One region of the Paraburkholderia sp. J67 genome, then DNA from elsewhere that is predicted to be linked to it. Evidence: riboswitches for the same ligand, from Rfam matches in the RefSeq annotation. Region 1 holds a riboswitch; the other holds the start of a gene.
The links. A riboswitch is a leader RNA that binds a small molecule or an ion and turns the genes downstream of it on or off. The one in region 1 is predicted to bind glycine.
Positions count from the first base shown of each region.

Region 2: it holds a riboswitch for glycine, as region 1 does, so the genes downstream of both, U5782_RS30645 (D-amino acid dehydrogenase) here and gcvT (glycine cleavage system aminomethyltransferase GcvT) in region 1, are expected to answer to the same signal.

Region 1 covers NZ_CAJMZK010000004.1:3,439-14,208, reverse strand. The annotation lists gene U5782_RS09620 (L-serine ammonia-lyase) at 1-472, opposite strand, end outside; gene U5782_RS09615 (alginate lyase family protein) at 576-1,718, opposite strand; gene gcvP (aminomethyl-transferring glycine dehydrogenase) at 1,886-4,858, opposite strand; gene gcvH (glycine cleavage system protein GcvH) at 4,937-5,317, opposite strand; gene gcvT (glycine cleavage system aminomethyltransferase GcvT) at 5,398-6,516, opposite strand; glycine riboswitch at 6,619-6,751, opposite strand; glycine riboswitch at 6,808-6,908, opposite strand; gene U5782_RS09595 (hypothetical protein) at 7,145-7,504, opposite strand; gene U5782_RS09590 (oxidoreductase) at 7,675-8,724, opposite strand; gene U5782_RS09585 (UvrD-helicase domain-containing protein) at 9,077-10,770, shown strand, end outside.
Region 2 covers NZ_CAJMZK010000023.1:59,002-69,771, reverse strand. The annotation lists gene dmeF (CDF family Co(II)/Ni(II) efflux transporter DmeF) at 1-503, opposite strand, end outside; gene U5782_RS30650 (metal/formaldehyde-sensitive transcriptional repressor) at 511-783, opposite strand; gene U5782_RS30645 (D-amino acid dehydrogenase) at 958-2,301, opposite strand; glycine riboswitch at 2,398-2,488, opposite strand; gene U5782_RS30640 (LysR family transcriptional regulator) at 2,587-3,510, shown strand; gene U5782_RS30635 (MFS transporter) at 3,723-5,048, shown strand; gene U5782_RS30630 (M20 aminoacylase family protein) at 5,092-6,282, shown strand; gene U5782_RS30625 (porin) at 6,380-7,567, shown strand; gene U5782_RS30620 (LysR family transcriptional regulator) at 7,634-8,578, opposite strand; gene U5782_RS30615 (FAD-dependent monooxygenase) at 8,754-9,971, shown strand; gene U5782_RS30610 (porin) at 10,261-10,770, shown strand, end outside.

The DNA of each region.
Region 1 (10,770 bases):
CCGCGCCCGCCGTGACGACGAAGCCGCCGCCCACCGACAGATACGTGCTCTCGCGCAGCGTCGCGCCGGTGGCGTCGAGTGCGCGCAGCTTCATGCCGTTCGGATGCTCGGGCAGCGCCTGGCGATAGAAGGCGATGTGCTCCTTCATCACGAAGGGAATCGTGTGATGGCCGAGCAGCGCGAGCAGGCGCGACTGGCGCACGGCTTCGAGGCGTTCGGAGATGGTGTCGGGATCGACGGTATCGGGCGCATCGCCCATCAGGCCGAGCATGACGCCGCGGTCGGTGCCGTGGCCCTTGCCGGTCGCGCCGAGCGAGCCGTACAGCTCGACCTTCACCGAGGCGGTGGGCGCGAGCAGCCCGTCGCGCTCCAGTCCTTCGGCGAACATCAGCGCCGCGCGCATCGGGCCGACCGTGTGCGAGCTCGACGGCCCGATGCCGATCTTGAAGAGATCGAAAACGCTTACTGCCATGGGTACTGCTCCTGCTTGATCGTGTCGGTTGTCAGGGGATGCCGCACGGTGCGGTGCGCGGCATCGATTTCATGCGCCACCGCTGCAACCCCTCTCGCGCTGGTTAGCGCGCCGGCAACGGCAGGCAGACGGCGAGCCACGCGGGTGGCGTGGCGGCCAGCTTGAGCGCGACCGGCGTGAAACGCCCGTCCAGACGCGCTGCAAGGTGATACAGCTCGGCGGCGTTCTTCGGGTCCCATGCGCCGGTGTAGCCGGGCAACCCGGCTTCGCGGCGTTTGGCGTCGAACGGCACGCTCGAATGCACGAATTCCTCGTGCGTTTTTTCGCCCGTGGCATAGGGCGTGAGCCAGTCCAGCGCGCCCGCCAGCGTCGCGCCGTTGGCCGCGCGCTCGGGCAGCCAATTGCGGTTGTGGCGGCGCGCGGCGAGCGCGGCGGTCACGAGCGGCTGCAAATCGTAGGTCACGTAATGCAGCGCATCGCGCTCGGTGAAGTCGAGCGTCGAGCCGTCGGGCGCAACGTTGTCGCCGATATGCTCGATAAAGAGACGCTGCGCCGCGCCAATCATCTTGCGGTTGTCGAGCGTGAACGCGATCATCGCAATCAGTTTGACGCGATGGCTCTGCCAGTTGTTCGCGTAGGTGCCCTTGAGCGGGCGCGGTTGCGCGTCCACCTGCTGGATGTAGCCGTTGGCGAACTTGTTCAGGAACACCATCGTGGCGTTGCGCGTTTTCACGGGCAGCGCGCTGGCGGTCATGTCGTAGGCGAGGATCAGCCCTTCGAAGTGGGTTTCGTCGATGGGGTTGAAGCTCGGTTGATACGTCGCGACCCAGGCCTGCAGGAAGCGATCGACGAGCTTCAGATAGCGCTCGTCGCTGGTCGCGCGCCAGGCGAGCGCCGCATTGCGCATCAGGTCGAGTTCCTTCTCGGCCTCCACGCTCTGGTCGTAAATACCCTCGTGCGGCAGCGTGCCTTCCGTGTGCAGCGTCGCGAGCGGATGCGGCGTGTCGTTCACATGCGCCTGCACCTCGGCCACGAGCGCTTTCACGCCCGGATCGGCATTGGTGCGCTCGCTCGTCTGCAGCGCGGGCGCTGCACAGAAGTTCATCGCCGCGCGCGCCGGTTGCGCCGCGCTCAGGACCACGAGGCCCATGCTCACGAGACAGGCCGCGACGCGTGCGCGCCGGCCGTGGGCCTGAATTGCTGCCGGAGCATGCCCGGCAAAGGCCGTTCCCACCTTCCGCGCCATGCGCGACTCCCTGGTTCAAGGCTGACAGGTGTGTGATGTTAACGGTTTGGCGGGTGTTTGCGGCGGCAAATGTGCGTTGCGTAAAAGCCGCCGCGGCCCCGAACGGGGCACGCGGCGGCTCGAACGCCTCGCAGCGGGGCCGGATGGCGGGCGCGAAGGGGCGCGTGTTACTCGCCCGCGGTCTGGTCGGCCTGATCGTCGGCATATTCGCCGACGGGCACGCACGAGCAGAACAGATTGCGGTCGCCATAGACGTTGTCCGCGCGGCCGACCGGCGGCCAGTACTTGCGCGCGACGAGCGAAGTCAGCGGATACGCCGCCTGTTCACGCGGATAGGCGCGCTTCCAGTCATCGGCGATCACGACCGCAGCCGTGTGCGGCGCGTGGCGCAGCGGGTTGTCTTCCTTGTCCGCGCGGCCTTCCTCGACGGCGCGAATTTCTTCACGGATTGCAACCATCGCGTCGATGAAGCGGTCCAGCTCCTCCTTCGACTCCGACTCGGTCGGCTCGACCATCAGCGTGCCCGGCACCGGGAAGCTCATGGTCGGCGCGTGGAAGCCGTAGTCCATCAGACGCTTGGCGACGTCGTCCACGGTGATGCCGCTCGCATCCTTGATGGGGCGCAGATCCAGAATGCACTCGTGCGCGACCAGGCCGCCCGGGCCGCTGTAGAGCACCGGGAAATGCGGCGCGAGCTTGTTCGCGACGTAGTTCGCATTGAGGATCGCGGTTTCCGTGGCGGCGGTGAGGTTCTCCGCGCCCATCATGGCGATGTACATCCACGAGATCGGCAGGATCGAGGCGGAGCCGTAAGGCGCTGCGCTCACCGCGCCGATGCCGTGATCGTCACGCTTGTAGCCCGACGAAAGCTGGTTCGGCAGGAACTGCGCGAGGTGCGCGCCCACCGCGACCGGACCGACGCCCGGGCCGCCACCGCCGTGCGGAATGCAGAAGGTCTTGTGCAGGTTCAGGTGCGAAACGTCGCCGCCGAACTGGCCCGGCGCTGCCAGACCCACCATCGCGTTCATGTTCGCGCCGTCCACGTACACCTGGCCGCCGTGCGTATGCACGATGTCGCAGACTTCGCGCACGTTCTGCTCGAACACGCCGTGCGTCGACGGGTACGTGATCATGATCGCCGCCAGCTTCGCTGCGTGCTGTTCGGCCTTGGCCTTGAGATCGACGAGATCGACGTTGCCTTGCGCGTCGCAGGCCACGACGACAACCTGCATACCGGCCATCTGCGCCGACGCCGGGTTCGTGCCGTGCGCCGAAGCGGGAATCAGGCAGACGTTGCGATCGGCTTCGCCACGCGACGCGTGGTACGCCTGGATGATCAGCAGACCCGCGTACTCGCCCTGCGAGCCGGCGTTCGGTTGCAGCGAGACGGCGGCGTAGCCGGTTGCGGCCACGAGCATCTGTTCGAGCTGATCGACCATCTCGCGATAGCCGACGGTTTGCTCGGCGGGTGCGAACGGGTGGATGCGGCCGAATTCGGGCCACGTCACCGGCAGCATTTCCGAGGTCGCGTTGAGCTTCATCGTGCACGAGCCGAGCGGGATCATCGAGCGGTCGAGCGCGAGATCCTTGTCCGAGAGGCTACGCAGATAGCGCAGCATTTCGGTTTCCGAATGGTGACGGTTGAAGACCGGATGCGTGAGGTAGGCGCTTTCGCGTGCGAGCGACGCCGGGTACGACACGGCGTTGCTGGCGGCGAGTTCGGCGTCGAGCGCATCGACCGACGGCACCTCGCCTGCGAACGCGCCTTGCGCGAACACGGCGAGCAGGTCGGCCAGATCGGCGCGCGTCGTGGTTTCGTCGACGGACACACCCACGCGCGTTTCGCTCACGCGGCGCAGGTTCATGCCGCGTGCGAGCGCGGCGTCGAGCAGCGCCTGGGCGCGCGGGCCGGCTTCGAAGGTGAGCGTGTCGAAGAACGCTGCATTGACGAGCGTGTAGCCGAGTTGCTTCGCGCCCGCAGCCAGGATCGTCGCGACGCGGTTCACGCGCTGCGCGATGCGCTTGAGACCCTGCGGGCCGTGGTAGACCGCGTACATGCTCGCCATGATCGCGAGCAGCGCCTGCGCCGTGCAGACGTTCGAGGTCGCCTTTTCGCGGCGGATATGCTGTTCGCGCGTTTGCAGCGCGAGACGCAGCGCCGGGTTGCCTTGCGCGTCGACGGTCACGCCGACGAGACGGCCCGGCATCTGGCGCTTGAATTCGTCCTTCACCGCGAGGTAGGCGGCGTGCGGGCCGCCAAAGCCCATCGGCACGCCAAAGCGCTGCGAGTTGCCCACGGCAACATCGGCGCCCCAGTCGCCCGGCGGCGTGAGCAGCGTGAGCGCGAGCAGGTCGGCGGCGGCGATCACCGCGCCGCCCGTAGCGTGAACTGCGGTAGCGAGTTCGCGGTAATCGCGCACATCGCCGTTCACACCCGGATATTGCAGCAGCACGCCGAACGCGCCCGCTTGAGCGGCGTCAGCGGCGGGACCGACCTTCACTTCGATGCCGATCGGCTTCGCGCGCGTCTTGACCACTTCGATGGTCTGCGGCAGCACGTCGTCGGCGATGTAGAACACGTTCGACTTCGACTTGCCCACGCGCTGCACGAGCGTCATGGCTTCGGCGGCGGCGGTGGCTTCGTCGAGCAGCGACGCGTTCGAGATCGCGAGACCCGTGAGGTCCACGATCATCTGTTGATAGTTGAGCAGGGCTTCGAGGCGGCCCTGCGAGATTTCCGGCTGGTACGGCGTGTAGGCCGTGTACCACGCCGGGTTTTCGAGCACGTTGCGCAGGATGACGGCCGGCGTATGCGTGTCGTAGTAGCCCTGCCCGATGTACGAGCGGAACACCTGGTTCTTGTCGGCGAGCGCGCGCAGGGCGGCGATCGCTTCGGCTTCCGAGCGCGGTTGCGCGAAGGGGCCGAGCGGCAGCGTTTCCTTGCGGCGGATCTGCGCCGGAATCACCGCGTCCATCAGCGCGGCGCGCGAGGCGAAGCCGAGCGCATCGAGCATCGCCTGCTGGTCGGCCGAATCGGGGCCGATGTGACGGGCGGCGAAGGCGTCGTGGGCTTCGAGCGCCGCGAGCGAAATAGCCGAGGGCGAGGTGTTCATCAGACGATCCGGGTGTTCGAGCTTCATGAGGTTTCCTGCCGGCGCGGGTGGCATCGGGCTATCAAAAGGCCGGATGCCGCCGCCGCGCCGTTGCGGTTGCTGGGATTAAGCGCCGATGGCCTTTTCGTAGGCGGCGGCGTCGATCAGCGCGTCGAGCTTGGCGTCTGCGGCGGGCTTGATCTTGAAGAGCCACGATTCATACGGCTCGGTGTTGACTTCGTCGGGCGTGTCGACGAGGTCGGTGTTCGCGGCGACGATCTCGCCCGCGACCGGCGCGTAGATGTCCGAGGCGGCCTTGACCGACTCGATCACGGCGATCGCGTCGCCCGCAGCGACCTTGCGACCGGCTTCCGGCAGTTCCAGGAAGACGATGTCGCCCAGCGCTTCCTGTGCGTGATCGGTGATGCCGACGGTCAGGGTGCCGTCGGCTTCGGTGCGGATCCACTCGTGCGATTCGGTGTATTTCAGATCGGCCGGGATGCTCATGGTTGCTCCAATGCGTGGTTTGCTTATGGCTTGAAAAGGGGGAGGCGTGCGCGGCGCGAACCCTGCGAACACTCGCAGGATCAGGCGACCAGCACCTTGCCGTTGCGCACGAACGGCAGTTTTACCACGCTTGCGGGAAGGGCCTTGTCACGGATCTGCACCTGCACGAGGTCGCCCGGTTGCACGCCCACGGGCACGCGCGCGAAGGCGATGGATTCCTGCATCGTCGGGGAGAACGTACCGCTCGTGATCTCGCCTTCGCCGTGCGGCGTGAGCACCTTCTGATGGGCGCGCAGCACGCCGCCAGCCTTGCCGTTTTCCTTTTGCAGGATCAGGCCGACGAAGGTCGAGCGCGTGCCGTTCGCTTCCAGCGCGGCGCGGCCGACGAAGTCGCGCGGCTCCTTCATGTCGACGGTCCAGGCGAGGCCCGCGTCGAGCGGCGAGACGCCTTCGTCCATGTCCTGGCCGTAGAGGTTCATGCCAGCTTCGAGACGCAACGTGTCGCGCGCGCCCAGACCGCTGGGCTTCACGCCCTGGCGTTCGAGCGCATTCCAGAGTTCGCAGACGGCGGCGGCCGGCACGGCGATTTCGAAGCCGTCTTCGCCGGTGTAGCCGGTGCGCGCGATCATCAGCTCGCCGAACGGCGTGGCTTCGATCATCGCGGCATTGAAGGGCTTGAGGAGTTCGGTGGCGCTGCGCGAGGAGGGCGCGACTTGCCAGACTTTTTCGCGGGCGTTCGGACCCTGCACGGCGACGATCGCCAGATCGCGGCGCGGCGTGATGGTGAGGCCGAAGCCGCCTTCGGCGTTGAGCTTCTCGAACCAGGCGATGTCTTTTTCGGCCGTGCCCGCGTTGACGACGGTGCGGAACACATCGTCGGCGAAGTAATAGACGATCAGGTCGTCGATCACGCCGCCTTCCGGGTTGAGCATGCACGAGTAGAGCGCCTTGCCCGGCGTCGTCAGCTTGGCGACGTTGTTGGCGAGCGCGCGGGCGAAGAACTCGCGCGCCTTGGCGCCCGCGAAGTCCACGACGCACATGTGCGAGACGTCGAACATGCCGGCGTCGGTGCGCACGGCGCGATGTTCGTCGATCTGCGAACCGTAGTTGACGGGCATGTCCCAGCCGCCGAAGTCGACCATGCGGGCATTGAGCGCGCGGTGCGTATCGTTCAGCGGGGTGCGTTTGAGTTCGGTCATGGGGCCTCAGGCGGTCGCGAGGTTTCGTGCGAAGTTTTCGCGCGAAAACGAAAAAGGCCATGCAGGAAACGCCGCCGGCACAATGCCCGTGGTCGTTTCCTGCATGGCCCCTCTGTCCTCGATACCTGAGAGATTGCGCCTTGGAAGACGCGCGCCCCTTCGGTGGGCAGCCTGAACGTCCGGGTGCGTTACGATCCGCGCCGCCGTCCTACTGCCGCTCTCCAGAGTTGCGGACCTGAGTGCCGATTGCGTTGCCGCGCGCGTGAGCACGAAGCAGGCGATTCAGCGGTCCGGCGCGCACGGTCCTTTTGCCTGAGAGTTTGTGGGTTGCCCCTTCGGCGGCGCCACCTGTGTCCTGAAACACCGGCAACGCGCTCTCCCGACGCGCGCAGCGATTGTGCGCGACGCCGCGGGGCTGTGTCAATGCGGAAAAATTGGGCTGGAGCGGCGTTGGAAGTCGATTGCGCGGGGCGGAAAAGGACGTCGTGCATGGCTCGCGCGGCTGGCGGGAGGGTTGCGCGGGCGGGTGAAATTTCACGCGGGTTCTGGCCCGCATTGGCTTCGTCTGGCGGAAATAAAAACGGGCCGCGCGAGGCGGCCCGTGTATCGCATGGCGCGATGAGGCGGATTACTCGCCGATGGCGTGCGCCGCCGTATCGAGTTCCTGATTCAGCACGTGTTGCTCGTCGGCGGAAATGCCGCCGCCGTGCTGTGCGGCCATGTCGTGCGCCTCGCCACGGATCGTGTCGAGACGGTGATGCAGCGCGCCGCCCTGGGGCGGCGGGTAGTAGCCCTGATTCACGCGGGCGTCGATGCGGCGGCTCAGGTTGTCGATGCGGCCGTCGATCTGATGCAGACGGTCCACGGCGACTTCATGCGGATTCGGGCCGGGACGCGGTGCAGGCTGCTGGTTGACGACGCACGCGGCGAGCGTCGAGACAAGCGCGCCAGCGGCGGCAAAACGGAAGGCACGGTTCAAACGGGTCATTCGCGACTCTCCTTTTAGTCGTTATCGCTCTTTTTGGCGTCGTATGTCGGCAAACGTCTCGCGCGCGCGGTGCGATGACCGCGCGACGCCGTGCAGATGTAACCGTTTGTATGGACCTTTCAGAGGCGTCGGACGAATGCAAGGCAGCGCGCCGTGCGCCTCCTTCTGGCTTACGCCACCCGCGCGAACGGAATCGCGCGGCCTTCCTTCGCGCTGCGCATCGCCAGTTCGACGATCGTCATCACGTCGATGGCGTCCTGCGGGCTCACCGGGAACGGCTTGCCCTCGTGGATCGCCGCCGCCAGTGCGCGGTACAGATCGGCGTAATTGCCCGCCGCGTTGGGCACCTCGCGCTCGCTCTCCTGGCCGTCGTCATTCAGCGTGTGCAGCCGGCCAGCCTCGTTGCCGTCGCCGAAACCCGGCTGGCCGGGACGCAGCCCCGCTTTCAACTGGTCCTCCTGAGTGTCGAGGCCATTCTTCAGATAGCTGCCACGCGTGCCGTGGATCGCGAAGCGCGGCGCGTACGCGGCCAGCGCACTCGCGTGCAGCACGGCGTCGAGCCCGTCGTAGCGCAGCACGAGGTGCGCGTAGTCGGGCGCGCTCGCGTTGTCGCGGCGAGTATGGACGAAGGCCGTGACCGATTCGGGCGCGCCGAAGAGCGCGAGCGTCTGGTCGATCAGATGCGGCCCGAGATCGAAGAGCAGGCCGCCGCCGCGCGTGGCGTCCTCGCGCCAGCGCTGGCGCACCAGCGGGCGAAAGCGGTCGAAGTGCGATTCGTAGTGCGTGACGCGGCCCAGTTCCCCGTTCGCGATCAGCTGTTTGACGGTGAGGAAGTCGCCGTCCCAGCGGCGATTGTGGAAGGGCGCGAACACGAGGCCGCGTTGCTTCGCGATGTCCGCGAGCGTGCGCGCTTCTTCGGCCGTGAGCGTGACCGGCTTGTCGACGAGCACGTGCTTGCCGCGCTCGAGCGTGCGGCGCGCGAGTTCGTAGTGCGTGTCGTTGGGCGTGGCGATCACCACGCATTCGATGGCGTCGAGCGCGAGCAGCGCGTCGATATCGGGCACGATCGCGGCGTCGGGGTAATCGGCTTGCGCACGCTCGGCCTGGCTCGTGGCGATGGCGGCGAGCGTGGCCGCGCCGCTATAGGCGATCACGGGTGCATGGAAGGTCTGGCCGGCGAAGCCGTAGCCCATCAGGCCGATTTGCAGCGGTGCAGTCATGAAGCGCGTCCTCTTTCCAGCAGGTTATGCAGCGTGTCCGGCGGCGGCGCGGGTAGCGATGCCGCGGGTGGAGGGAACTGGCTATTTTGGCACGCGCGCCGCCGCGCGTGACAGGGCGCGAGGGACAGATGCGAAGCGACTGTCGCCATTAGCGGGGCGACATCGGCCAGCGAATGGCAACCCGCGCGCCGTGTTAACATCGCTGCTCTCGATCGAGAGGCTCGCAGCGCCGTACAGGCCGCGCCCGCCTTTCGCCGCGCGGCTCGCCGCGTCTGGCCGACCCACGGCGCAGGCGTGCGCCGACAGCACGCGCCTCCCAGCCGTACCACCCGTTTTTCCAATCCAGGCAACGATGTCCGCAGGTCTGAATCCCGCCCAAAACGAAGCGGTGCGCTATCTCGACGGTCCCTGTCTCGTGCTCGCGGGCGCGGGCAGCGGCAAGACGCGCGTCATCACGCAGAAGATCGCGCACCTGATCGAAGCGAAAGGCTTCGAGCCGCGCCATATCGCCGCCGTCACCTTCACCAACAAGGCCGCCGCCGAAATGCGCGAGCGCGTGGGCAAGCTGCTCGAAGGCAAGACGCTCACCACGCCCGGCAAGGAAGGCCGCAAGGTGCCGGCGCACCAGCTCACCGTTTGTACGTTCCACTCGCTGGGCGTGCAGATCCTGCGTCAGGAAGCCGAGCATCTCGGGCTCAAGCCCCAGTTCTCGATCATGGATTCCGACGACTGCTTCTCGATGATCCAGGAGCAGGTGGGCTCGACCGATAAGGGTTTCATCCGCAAGATCCAGTCGATCATTTCGTTGTGGAAGAACGGCCTCGTGATGCCCGAGGAGGCGCTCGCGACCGCCTCGAACGAGGACGAGCACCAGGCCGCCATCGTCTACCGCAACTACATGGCGACGCTGCACGCCTACCAGGCGGTGGACTTCGACGATCTGATCCGCCTGCCCGCCGAGTTGTTCGCGAAGAACGAGCAGGTGCGCGAGCGCTGGCAGAACAAGCTGCGCTACCTGCTGGTCGACGAATACCAGGACACCAACACCTGCCAGTACGAACTGCTCAAGCTGCTGGCGGGCCCGCGTGCGGCCTTCACGGCCGTGGGCGACGACGACCAGGCGATCTACGGCTGGCGCGGCGCGACCATCGAAAACCTCGCGCAGCTCGGCAAGGACTATCCGAAGCTGCACGTCATCAAGCTGGAGCAGAACTACCGCTCGACGGTGCGTATTCTCACGGCGGCGAACAACGTCATCGCCAACAACCCGAAGCTGTTCGAGAAAAAGCTCTGGTCCGAACACGGCATGGGCGACACGATCACCGTCACGCCCTGCAACGACGAAGAGCACGAAGCCGAATCGGTGGTGTTCCGCCTGTCCGCGCACAAGTTCGAGCGCCGCGCGCAGTTCCGCGACTATGCGATTCTTTATCGCGGCAACTTCCAGGCGCGCATCTTCGAACAGGTGCTGCGCCGCGAGCGCATTCCCTATGTGCTCTCGGGCGGCCAGTCGTTCTTCGACAAGGCCGAAATCAAGGACATCTGCGCGTACCTGCGCCTGATCGCCAATCACGACGACGATCCCGCCTTCATCCGGGCGATCACGACGCCGCGACGCGGCGTGGGCAACACCACGCTCGAAGCGCTCGGCTCGTTCGCGGGGCAGGCGAAGGTGTCGCTGTTCGAGGCGGTCTACATGGGCGGCATCGAGGCGCGGCTGTCGGCGCGCCAGGTCGAGCCGATGCGCGTGTTCTGCGATTTCATGCAGCGTCTGGCCGAGCGCGCGGTCAAGGATCCGGCAACGGTCGTGCTCGACGAACTGATGGACGCGATCCACTACGAGGCCTACCTCTACGACGCCTTCGACGAGCGTCAGGCGCAGTCGAAGTGGCAGAACGTGCTGGAATTCATGGAATGGCTCAAGCGCAAGGGCACCAAGCCCGAGCAGGAGATCGGCGAGGATGCCGAAGCCACGGGCTATGACAATACCGACAGACTCGCCGACACCGGCAAGAACCTGATGGGCCTGATCCAGACCGTCGCGCT
Region 2 (10,770 bases), on a different contig from region 1:
TGTGAATGACCGTGCGAATGGCCATGGGAGTGCCCATGATGATCGCCGCTCAGCAGCCAGATGCTGGCCAGATTGACGAGCAGACCCAGTACGGCGATGGGAATCGCCTGACCGAAGTGGATCCGCACCGGCGAGAAAAAGCGCGAGACGGCCTCATAGCCGATCAGCAGCGCGATCATCGCGAGCACGATCGCGCTCGTGAATCCCGCGAGATCGCCAAGCTTGCCCGTGCCGAACACGAAGCGGCTATCGCTCGCGTGGCGGCGCGCATACGTGTAGGCCAGCGCCGCGATCAGCATGGCCCCCGCGTGCGTGGACATATGCAGGCCGTCGGCCACCAGCGCCAGCGAACCGAACAGGCTGCCGCCGACAATCTCGGCCACCATCATGGCGCTGCATAGCGCAATGACCATCCAGGTCCTGCGTTCGTTGTCCTCGTGGGCGGCGCCCAGGAAGATATGGTCGTGTCCCGCCCCGAAGGCGGCGTCCTCAAACCGGCTCATGTTGCTCTCACTTGAAATAGCTGTGCACGACTTCGATCAGTTGCTCGGTGCCGCTGCCATGCTCGTCGTCGGGCTCGGCATCGACCAGATGAGTGCGGATGTGGTCCTCCAGCACGACGGCCAGCAGACCGTTCATCGCGCCGCGGCAACTGGTGACCTGTTGCAGGATTTCCATACAGCCGCGCTCGTCTTCGAGCGCGCGCTCGATCGCTTCGACCTGCCCCTTGATTCGGCGGATGCGGTTCAGCAGCTTCTGTTTTTCCCGGATCGTATGGCTCATCTGTGTCCTCTCGTTGACGGGACGCAGTCTAGCATCAATAGGGTGGGGGGGTATACTACTGAGTGCGCGAGAAAATTGGGGACACGCGCGGGAAGTCGTGTCCGCGCGCAGGGTGGGGGGCTCAGGCAGAAGGCAGGTGCAGCCGGACATAGGCTGCACCTTGCGGATGCGGCGTTAGCGCATAACGCCCGACGTGACGGCGCTGGCCGATGGGCCGACCGCGCGGGCACGCGTGGCTTCGAGGTCTTCACTCACGAGGTCGGCGACCGCTTGCGCCGTGGCCGCCGAGAGCGTCCAGCCGAGATGGCCGTGCCCCGTGTTGTAGAACACGTTGCGGCGCCGTCCGCGTCCGACCTTCGGCAACATGGCGGGCAGCATGGGGCGCAATCCCGTCCACGGAATCACGCGCGCCGTCGACATCGACGGGAAATAGTCGCGCGCCCAGCGCACGAGCGGCTCGATGCGGTCGGAGCGAATATCGCGGTTGACGCCGTTGAGTTCCGCTGTGCCCGCAATGCGGAAGCGATCCGCGCCCAGGCGGCTCGTGACGATTTTCGCCGCGTCGTCGAGCAGGCTGACCCACGGGGCGGCCTCGCGGCTCGCGGCGCCGTCGAGGCACACGGTAATCGAATAGCCCTTCACCGGATACACGTTGACGTGGTCGCCCACATGCGCGGCGAGCGCGCGGCTGCCGACGCCCGCGCAGATCACGACGCGATCGAACGTCGTGCTGGCGGGCAGGCCATCGCATAGCGTGTCGATCCAGACCCTGTCACCCGCCATATCTGCGATTGCCTGCACCGTCGTGTCGTACTGAAACGTCACGCCCATCCGTTCGCAGGCACGCGCAAGTCCTCGCGTGAATTTGTGAATGTCGCCGGTCGAATCCGATTCGGTAAAGAAGCCGCCGAAGAAGTCGCCCTGGAGCGTGGGCTCGATGGCGCGGATTTCGTCGGGTGTGACGGCGCGCCGGTCGAGCCCGCCTTCGCGCAGCAGCGCATTGACTTTCGTCGCCGCATCGAACTCCTTGCGCGTTGCGTAGAAGTGCAAAATACCGCGTTGCTCGTGATCGAAGTCGATCGATTCGCGTTGCGCGATCGAGAACAGATGCTCGCGCGCGGCGATCGCCAGGCGCACCGTTTCAATCGTATTCTCACGATAGTTCGGGATCTGCCGCAGGAACTCGCCAATCCAGCTGTATTTGTGCCAGTTGGGGCGCGGATTCATGAGCAACGGCGCGTCGCGCCGGAACATCCAGCGCAGGCCTTTGAGCACCGTGGCGCGGCTGTTCCAGACCTCCGCATTGCTGGCGGAAAGCTGGCCGCCATTGGCGAACGAGGTTTCCATCGCCGCGTAACGGTGGCGCTCGAAGACGGTGACCTGGTGGCCGCGCCGGGCGAGCGCATAGGCGGTGGTGACGCCGGTAATACCGGCGCCGATAACGGCAATTCGTGACATGACAGTGTCCAGATGGGAGTGATCATCGCCGGCCGATTTCAACCGGCGCCGATGCCCCATCTGTCCATGTACCTGAGAGTTTCGCCCACGCGCTTACGGCGCGCAGGGTTCCCCTTCGGTGGGCGCCACCATGGCGGTGCGCCGCTCTCCAGATGTTCCGGCTGCATGGTCCTTTTGCCTGAGAGTTTCCGGGGCGGTTGCTCCGTCGGCGTCGTCCAGGTAGGACGATCTCTCCCATGCAGCGTGTTGGAACGCGACAAGATTAACCCGCGTTCGGTGGAACCGGCAATCGATTTTCAAAAACCGCTGTGCGATAGTCTCACCCGTTCCACACGGCGATTCATCATGAAACTGCATCAACTCAAGGCGCTGGTTGCGGTTGCCCAGACCGGCAGCATTCTCGAAGCATCGCGCATGCTGCACGTCACGCAGTCGGCGCTGAGCAAGGCGCTCAAGGAACTGGAAGCGCACGTGGGGGCCACGCTGTTCGTGCGTTCCAGCAAGGGCGCGCAACTCACCGCTTATGGCCAGCGGCTGGTTGGCCATGCGCGGCTCATCAGCGACCAGGTGCGCCGCGCGCGCGACGATATGGAGGAAATGAAGGGCAACGCGCTGAGCGAGATCAGTATCGGCTTGACGCCCGTGACCGCGCTGCTGCGTCCGCTCGCCGATTGTCTCTCGGTGTTCCGGCGTGATTTTCCGCGCGTGCATTTGCGCCTGCTGGAAATGCGCCCGATGCAACTGCTCGAACAGGTGCGCGAAGGCACGCTCGACTTTGCGGTCACGTCGCAGCAAATCGCACCGGACTCCGCGCTCGACTGCACGCCGGTGCTCGGCATGGCGACGCTCGTGGCCGCGCGCAAGGGTCATCCGCTGCGAGCCGAGCGCTCGCTCGCCGCGCTGCAACAGGCCGAATGGCTCGTGCTCGATCCGCTGGAGGATGCGGGCACGCCTTTCGTGCAACTGTTCGCCCAACATGGCATGGACCTGCCGGAGCGCGTGATCGAATGCTCGTCGATGTCGCTCGCGCTTGCCATGTGTTCGCAAATGGACTCGCTCATCCTGCTGTCGTCGGAATCGACCAACAGTCGTTTCATGCGTGAAACGATGGACTTTCTCGAGCTCGACGAGGCCATGCCCGAGCGCACTATTTCCCTCGTCACACGCGACCGCCATACGCTGCCAGCCTCGGCGTCGCGCCTGCATGATGCGATCGTCGATGCCTTGCGCGACTACGATCCGCTCAACGCCCCCGCCCTCAAGCCCTGAACGCATCGCCCCGATCCTCTTTCGGCGCGCCGTTATAACCAGATGGCAAGCGATTGAAAATCAGTCGCTTGTCGCGGTGATTTTGGCAACAAACACTGGGCTCACCGTTTGACGGCATGCGCCACGCGCTTCGCGTGAGCGACTTGCGCAACGATTCCACGCCCGCCCGAGCGGGCCGCCCACCACGCGACGATCTGTTAAGAGGGACGTCAATGAACGAAATGCCCCGCACGCTGAGCAGCGTCGTGCCGCCCATGAGCCGCAGCGACGCTTCGGCCAGTCCTGCACGACGCGCGCCGACCCGTCGCGCCATCGTGGCCGCCGCAATTGGCAACGGCCTCGAAATGTACGACTTCACGCTCTACAGCTTTTTCGCGGTGACGATCGGCAAGCTGTTCTTTCCCGCCGGCAGCGCGCTTACGTCGCTATTGCTGTCGTTCGCGACGTTCGGGGTGGGCTTTCTCATGCGGCCGCTCGGCGCGCTTCTGATCGGCAATCTTGCCGACCGGCGCGGCCGCAAGGCGGCGCTGACGCTGACCATCGCGCTCATGACCGCCGGCACCGCGCTCATCGCACTCACGCCCAGCTATGCCAGCATCGGTGTGAGCGCAACGATCCTGGTGGTGATCGGCCGCTTGCTGCAAGGGCTATCGGCAGGCGGTGAAGTGGGCGCGGCGTCCGCGCTGTTAATGGAATCGGGCGGCAAGGCGCGTCGCTGCTTCCTGGTGAGTTGGCAGGCGGCAACGCAAGGCGGCGCTGCGCTGCTTGGCGCGCTGTCCGGCGTGGCCGTCTCCGCGTGGCTACCACCCGACGCCTTGCAGGCATGGGGCTGGCGCCTGCCGTTCCTGGTCGGCCTGCTGATCGCGCCGGTGGGCTTTTATATTCGGCGTCACCTCGAAGAAACCCACGTGAGCGAGGCCAACTCGGCATTCAACGGCGTGCGTGTGGTCCTGCGCGAGCACGCCCGCACACTCGTGCTCGGCACCTTCCTCATGACGAGCTCCACGTCTTCCATGTACGTGATCGTCTTCTATATGCCTACGTATCTCGTGCGCACGCTGCACATGCCTTCGGTGACCGCGTTCGCGGCGACCTGCGTGTCCGGCTTCACGATGCTCGTGCTGGCGCCGCTGTTCGGCCGCTTCGCCGACCGCCTGCCGCGCCGCAAGCCGCTGCTGATCGCCAACAGCCTGTTGTCGATGCTGATCGTGATACCCAATTTCACGCTGCTTTCGTCGGGGCCCGGTCTGCCGCTCACGATGATGTGCGTGGCGATCTCCGGCACGCTGATGTCGATCGGCACGGGGGCGGGCACGGCGATGATGATGGAGGCGCTGCCGCGTCATCATCGCGCGACCGGCATGTCGATCATGTACAGCTTTGGCGTGACGATCTTCGGCGGTTTTGCGCCGCTGGCGGTGACCTGGCTCATCAGCGCAACCGGCAGCCGCATGGCGCCTGCGGGCTATCTGCTGTGCGCTTCGCTTATCAGCTTCACTGCGCTGCTGCTTTATCCGAGCAATCCGGGCCGCGATTGACTCCGCCTTCGGTATCGACTCTTTCACTCTCTGGACTTCATTCATGAATTCGTGTGATTCGATTCCGGCCGCCTTGGCGGCCTCGGCCGGACGCTTTGCCGCGCTCCGACACCGCATCCATGCGCATCCCGAACTGGGCGCCGATGTGCCCGATACGGCGGCGCTCGTCGCGGGCCTGCTGCGCGAGTGGGGCTACGACGTGCATACCGGTATTGGCGGTCATGGCGTCGTCGCCCAGTTGAAGTTGGGCAACGGCGCGCGACGGCTCGGCCTGCGCGCGGACATGGACGCGCTGCCGCTTCAGGAGCGCACGGGTCTGGCCTATGCGAGCACGATTGACGGGCGCATGCATGCCTGCGGCCATGATGGCCACACGGTTACGCTGCTGGCGGCCGCCGAGCACCTGGCCGCGACGCGTGCGTTCGACGGCACCTTGAACCTCATTTTCCAGCCCGACGAAGAAGGCTTGAGCGGCGCGCTGGCGATGATGGACGACGGCCTGTTCGATCGCTTTCCCTGCGATGCCGTCTATGCATTCCACAACGCGCCGGGCTTGCCGGTGGGCAAGGCGGTCGTGCAGGCAGGGCCGCTTGGCGGTTCGTCGGATCGTGTGAGCGTGACGTTTCGCGGTAAGGGCGGCCACGGCGCGATTCCGCACCGCGCGGTCGATCCCACGCTGGCGCTGTGCATGGCCGTGGTGGCGCTGCAAGGCATCGTCTCGCGCAACGTCGCGCCGGTGGATGCGGGTGTGATTAGCGTGGGACAGATCTCGGCGGGCAGCACTTACAACATCATTCCCGAAACGGCGACGCTCAAGCTCACCGTGCGCGCCACCGTGCCGGCCGTGCGCGATCTGCTGGAAGCGCGCATTCGTGCAGTGGTCGAGCATCAGGCCGCGTCGGCGGGACTGGTGGCCGATATCGTCTACGACCGCATGGTCCCGGCGATCATGAATACGCCTGCCGAAGCCGAACTCGCACGCGCGGCCATTGCGAGCGTGCTGGGCGAAGCCCAGGTGATCCAGGTGCCGCCTTCGACTCAAATGGGCAGCGAGGATTTCGCCTGGATGTTGCAACGTCTGCCGGGCTGTTACTTCTCGCTAGGCAACGGTACGGGCGAATGGGTTGGCTGCTCGTTGCACAACGATGGATACGACTTCAACGACGCAATCATTCCCATCGGCGCCGCCTGCTGGGTGGCGCTGACTGAAGCCTATCTGCGCAGCGAAGACTAGGCAGGTGGGGACGCGAACGTATGCGTTCGCGTCTCTTTGATAGTTTGTTATCCGAAATAAAAAATCATAAAGTAGCACCAAACGGAGATCTTTTTTCATGCGCAAGCGGGCATTGGCATTGGCAGTGGCGGTAAGGATGGTGGCGTTGGGAGCAATTTCGGGCAGCGCGTACGCGCAGTCGAGCGTGACGCTCTATGGCACGATCGACGTTGGCGCTGTGTTCAATTCGAACGCGGGCGGCAAGCAGCAGTACGCGCTTGCAAGCGGTAACGCCAGTTCGAGCGCCTGGGGACTCAAGGGCAGCGAGGATCTCGGTGGCGGGATGAAGGCCATTTTCACGTTGGAGAACGGCTATAGCGCGACCACGGGCACGATCTCGCAAAACGGCACCTTCTTCGGACGCCAGGCGTTTGTCGGACTCTCGGGCGAGCCCGGCACGCTCACGCTAGGCCGCCAGTATTCGAGCGCCTACTGGTACACCGGCTATCTGACAGCAGGCGGCAGTTGGGCTGCGGCAGGCGCGGGCTATGGCGCGCATCCTGGCGATGTCGACAATCTCGACACGTTCTCGCGCGTCAACAACGCGGTGAAGTACACGACGCCGAACTTCTACGGCTTCTCGCTTTCGGGCATGTACGCGTTCGGCAATCAGGCGGGGTCGATCGCGACGAATCGCATCGTCGCGGTGGGGGGCGGCTATGCACGTGGGCCATTGACGCTCGGCATCGGCTATCAGAGCGCCGACCGGCCGAACTTCTCGTTCTTCGGCGACAAGGCGAACGACAGCGCGAGCGCCAACAATATCTACAGCCCCGTGTACGCGGGTTTCGCTTCGGCGGGCGCGCAGAAGATTTTTTCGGCGGCCGGCACGTATGTGCTCGATCGCGCGACGCTGGGCCTCGCGTATAGCAATACGCGCTTCACGGATCTGGGCTCCGTTGCGGTGGCGGGATTGAGCGCGACGGAAAAGGCTTTTCGCGGCACGCAGTCGTTCAATATCGGCGAGGCGAGTGTGAGGTTTCAGCTAACGTCAGCGTGGATGTTGGGCGCGGCGTGGTCGTATACGCAAAGCACGGGCGTGACGCACGCGCATTATCAGCAGGTCGATCTGGTGGTCGATTACGCGTTGTCGAAGCGAACCGATCTGTATGCGATGGGTTTTTATCAACATGCGTCGGGCACCGATTCGCGCGGCTTGCCCGCGGTTGCCGCGATTGCTGGTGTGACGGCTTCTAAAACCGATGCGCAGACGCTGGCTACGGTGGGGATTCGGCATCGGTTTTAGACGCCGCGAATTGAGGGGCGCGAAAATCGCAGGCGATTGCGCATCGACGCATCGCCCTTTTCCCCCTCACTTCCCCTTTCGCGCCACCACCTTACGCCCGTGTGCGGCCGTGTCCGCGAACAGATCGATCACCACCTCGCGCAACCAGCGATTGCCTTCGTCCTGCTGCACGCGAGTGTGCCAGAGCAGATGGATCGGCGCGGCCGGTAAGGTCATGGGCAGCGCGCGCAGACTGAGCGAGAACGGTGTCGCGAGTTGCAGCGCGAGCCGCTCCGGCACCGTAGCGATCAGGTCGGTGCGTTGCAGGATGTAGCCCACGCTCATGAAGTGCGGCACCGTCAAACGTACCTGGCGCCGCACGCCACGCCGCTTCAACCAATCGTCGACCTGGCCGTGGCCGGTGCCAGCCGAGACTACGACCAGATGCTCGGCTTCACGCCAGTCCGCAAGCGTGAGCGCCGCGTCCTCCAGCGGATGCCCGCGCCGGAACAGACAGACATAGCGCTGATCGAACAGGCGGCGTTGATAGAAGCCCCCTTTGAGTTGCGGAAGCAGGCCCACGGCCAGGTCGACGCGTCCTTCGGCCATTTCATCGCTCAGATTGACGCTGGTATTGCGCACCGTATTGAGTGCGACGCCCGGCGCTTCGCGCGACAGCCGTTCGAGCAGCGCGGGTAGAAAAACGACTTCGCCGATGTCCGTCATGCCGATCGTCATGGTGCGCGTCGCGCGCAGCGGATCGAAGCCCGTCACCGGATTGAGCGCCGCGTGCAGGGTCGCGAGCGCATGGGACACCGGCTCCGCCAGGCGCAGCGCGAACGGCGTGGGCACCACACCGCCCGGCGCGCGCACGAACAGCGGGTCGCCCAGCCTGCGCCGCAGCTTGGCGAGCGCATTGCTGACGCCGGGCTGGCTCATGTTCATCTGTTCCGCGACCGTCGCCACGCGCCGTTCCTGCATCAGTCGCTGAAAGAGCAGCAGCAGATTGAGGTCGATATCGCTGAGTTCCATAACATTCCATTCGCCTGGCCGGGTTGATTCTGTTGAGTGATGAAGCGCATTCATTTCATCTTATTGAGCAATGAAGGTCCAGTGCTGAAAATACTGACGTGGTCCAGGCATTCGGCGCCCCGCAGGCGCGTCGCGGACGACCCCACCCAACAATGCGGATACAGGAGACACCTTCATGACGCGAATGGATATGAAGATTGCGATCGTCGGCGCCGGCATCGGTGGTTTGACGCTGGCGCTCGCGCTGCGCGAGCACGGGATCGATGTTCAACTCTTCGAGCAGACCGACGAGTTGCGCGAAGTGGGGGCGGCCGTGGCGCTTTCGGCGAACGCGACGCGCTTTTACGAACAAATGGGGCTACGCGCCGAGTTCGAAAGGGTCTGCGCGGAGGTGCCCGGACTCATCTATCGCGATGGCCGCAGCGGCGCAGTCATCGGCCATCATCGCGGCGCGCCGGATTATCGGGCGCAATTCGGCGGCTCGTACTGGGGCGTTCATCGCGCCGATCTGCAGGCTGTGCTGTCCACGGCGGTGGGCCTCGACCGTATCAAGCTCGGTCATCGGCTGGTCGATCTCACGCAGCACCCCGATCGTGTGACGCTTGCGTTCGACAACGGCCAGCGCATCGACGCCGATCTCGTGATTGGCGCCGACGGGGCGCGCTCGATCACGCGCCGCTGGATGCTGGGTTATGACGACGCCTTGTATTCGGGATGCTCGGGTTTTCGCGGTGTCGTGCCGGCCGATTCGCTGCACCTGTTGCCCGACCCCGAGACGATTCAATTCTGGGTCGGGCCGGGCGGCCATCTGTTGCATTATCCGATCGGCGACAACGGCGACCAGAATTTTCTGCTGGTCGAGCGTCATCCTTCGCCGTGGCCGTCGCGCGATTGGGTCCTGCCGGCAAGCGAGGGCGAGCAACTGCGCCTGTTCAAGGACTGGCATCCCGCTGTCGTGCAGATGGTCACGGCCGTGCCGATCAGTCAACGCTGGGGCCTGTTCCATCGCCCGCCGCTCGGCCGCTGGAGCAAGGGCCGCGTCACGCTGATCGGCGACGCCGCGCATGCGCTGGTGCCGCACCACGGTCAAGGCGCCAACCAGTCGATCGAGGACGCCGTCGTGCTGGCCGCGCAACTGGCCAAGGCGGGCGCGGGCAACTGGCGCGAGGCGCAGGAAGCCTATGAACGCCTGCGCCGTGGCCGCACGCGCAAGGTGCAGTATGCGTCGATCACCACGGCGGACGTGCTGCATCTGCCCGACGGGCCGGCCGCCGAGGCGCGCAACGCCCGTCTGGGCGATCGCGAGAGCTTGCTGAATCACCTGGACTGGATTCACGACTTCGACGCGCTCAACGAAGAGCCGAGCGATCGTCAGGGCGGCACCTGGCTCTAAGCGAGCCAGCAAGTCGATCGGCGTCACGCGCGGTTTATCCGCGCGTGACGCAAGCAGATCCGTCCATACCTCGTGGATATGGAATCTATACCGAATAGGTGTTGGACTGCTTATTGCGCGGTCGATACTATCAGCGCACTAAAACAACCGATTCGATCCCCGGTTTGCGAAGGGTTCTGATTCAATCCGTATTCGTGTTGTAGAAGTCGAAGAATGACTAATCAATTTTTATTAATTGATTAGTCATGCGTAGAAATAAAATAAATCCCCATCATGGTTTGGAGACTCTATGAGATTGCACCCTCTCATTGGCGCAGCTTTGCTCGGATTCGCGACGACCGGCTTTGCGCAAAGCAGCGTGTCGCTGTACGGCATTATCGATACGGGCGTGGAATACATTTCACATGCCAATGCAGCGGGGCAGAGTGTTGTGCGTATGCCCTCCGTCACGGGAGAATTCCCTTCGCGTTGGGGTATACGCGGCACCGAAGATCTGGGCGCGGGCTATAAAGCGCTTTTTGTTCTGGAAAGCGGCTTCAACGTTTCCAATGGCACCATGGGACAAGGTGGACGTCTCTTCGGGCGGCAAAGCTGGGTGGGCATCGAAAGCCCGTACGGCACGTTGTCTTTCGGCCGCCAATACACCATGACCTACCTTGCCGTGCTCGATGCCGACCTGCTCGGCCCGAACATTTACGGCTTGCCTTCGCTCGATGCCTATATTCCGAACGGTCGCGCGGACAATTCGGTGGCCTGGCGCAGCAAGTTCGGTGGATTGACGGTGGGCGCCATGTACTCG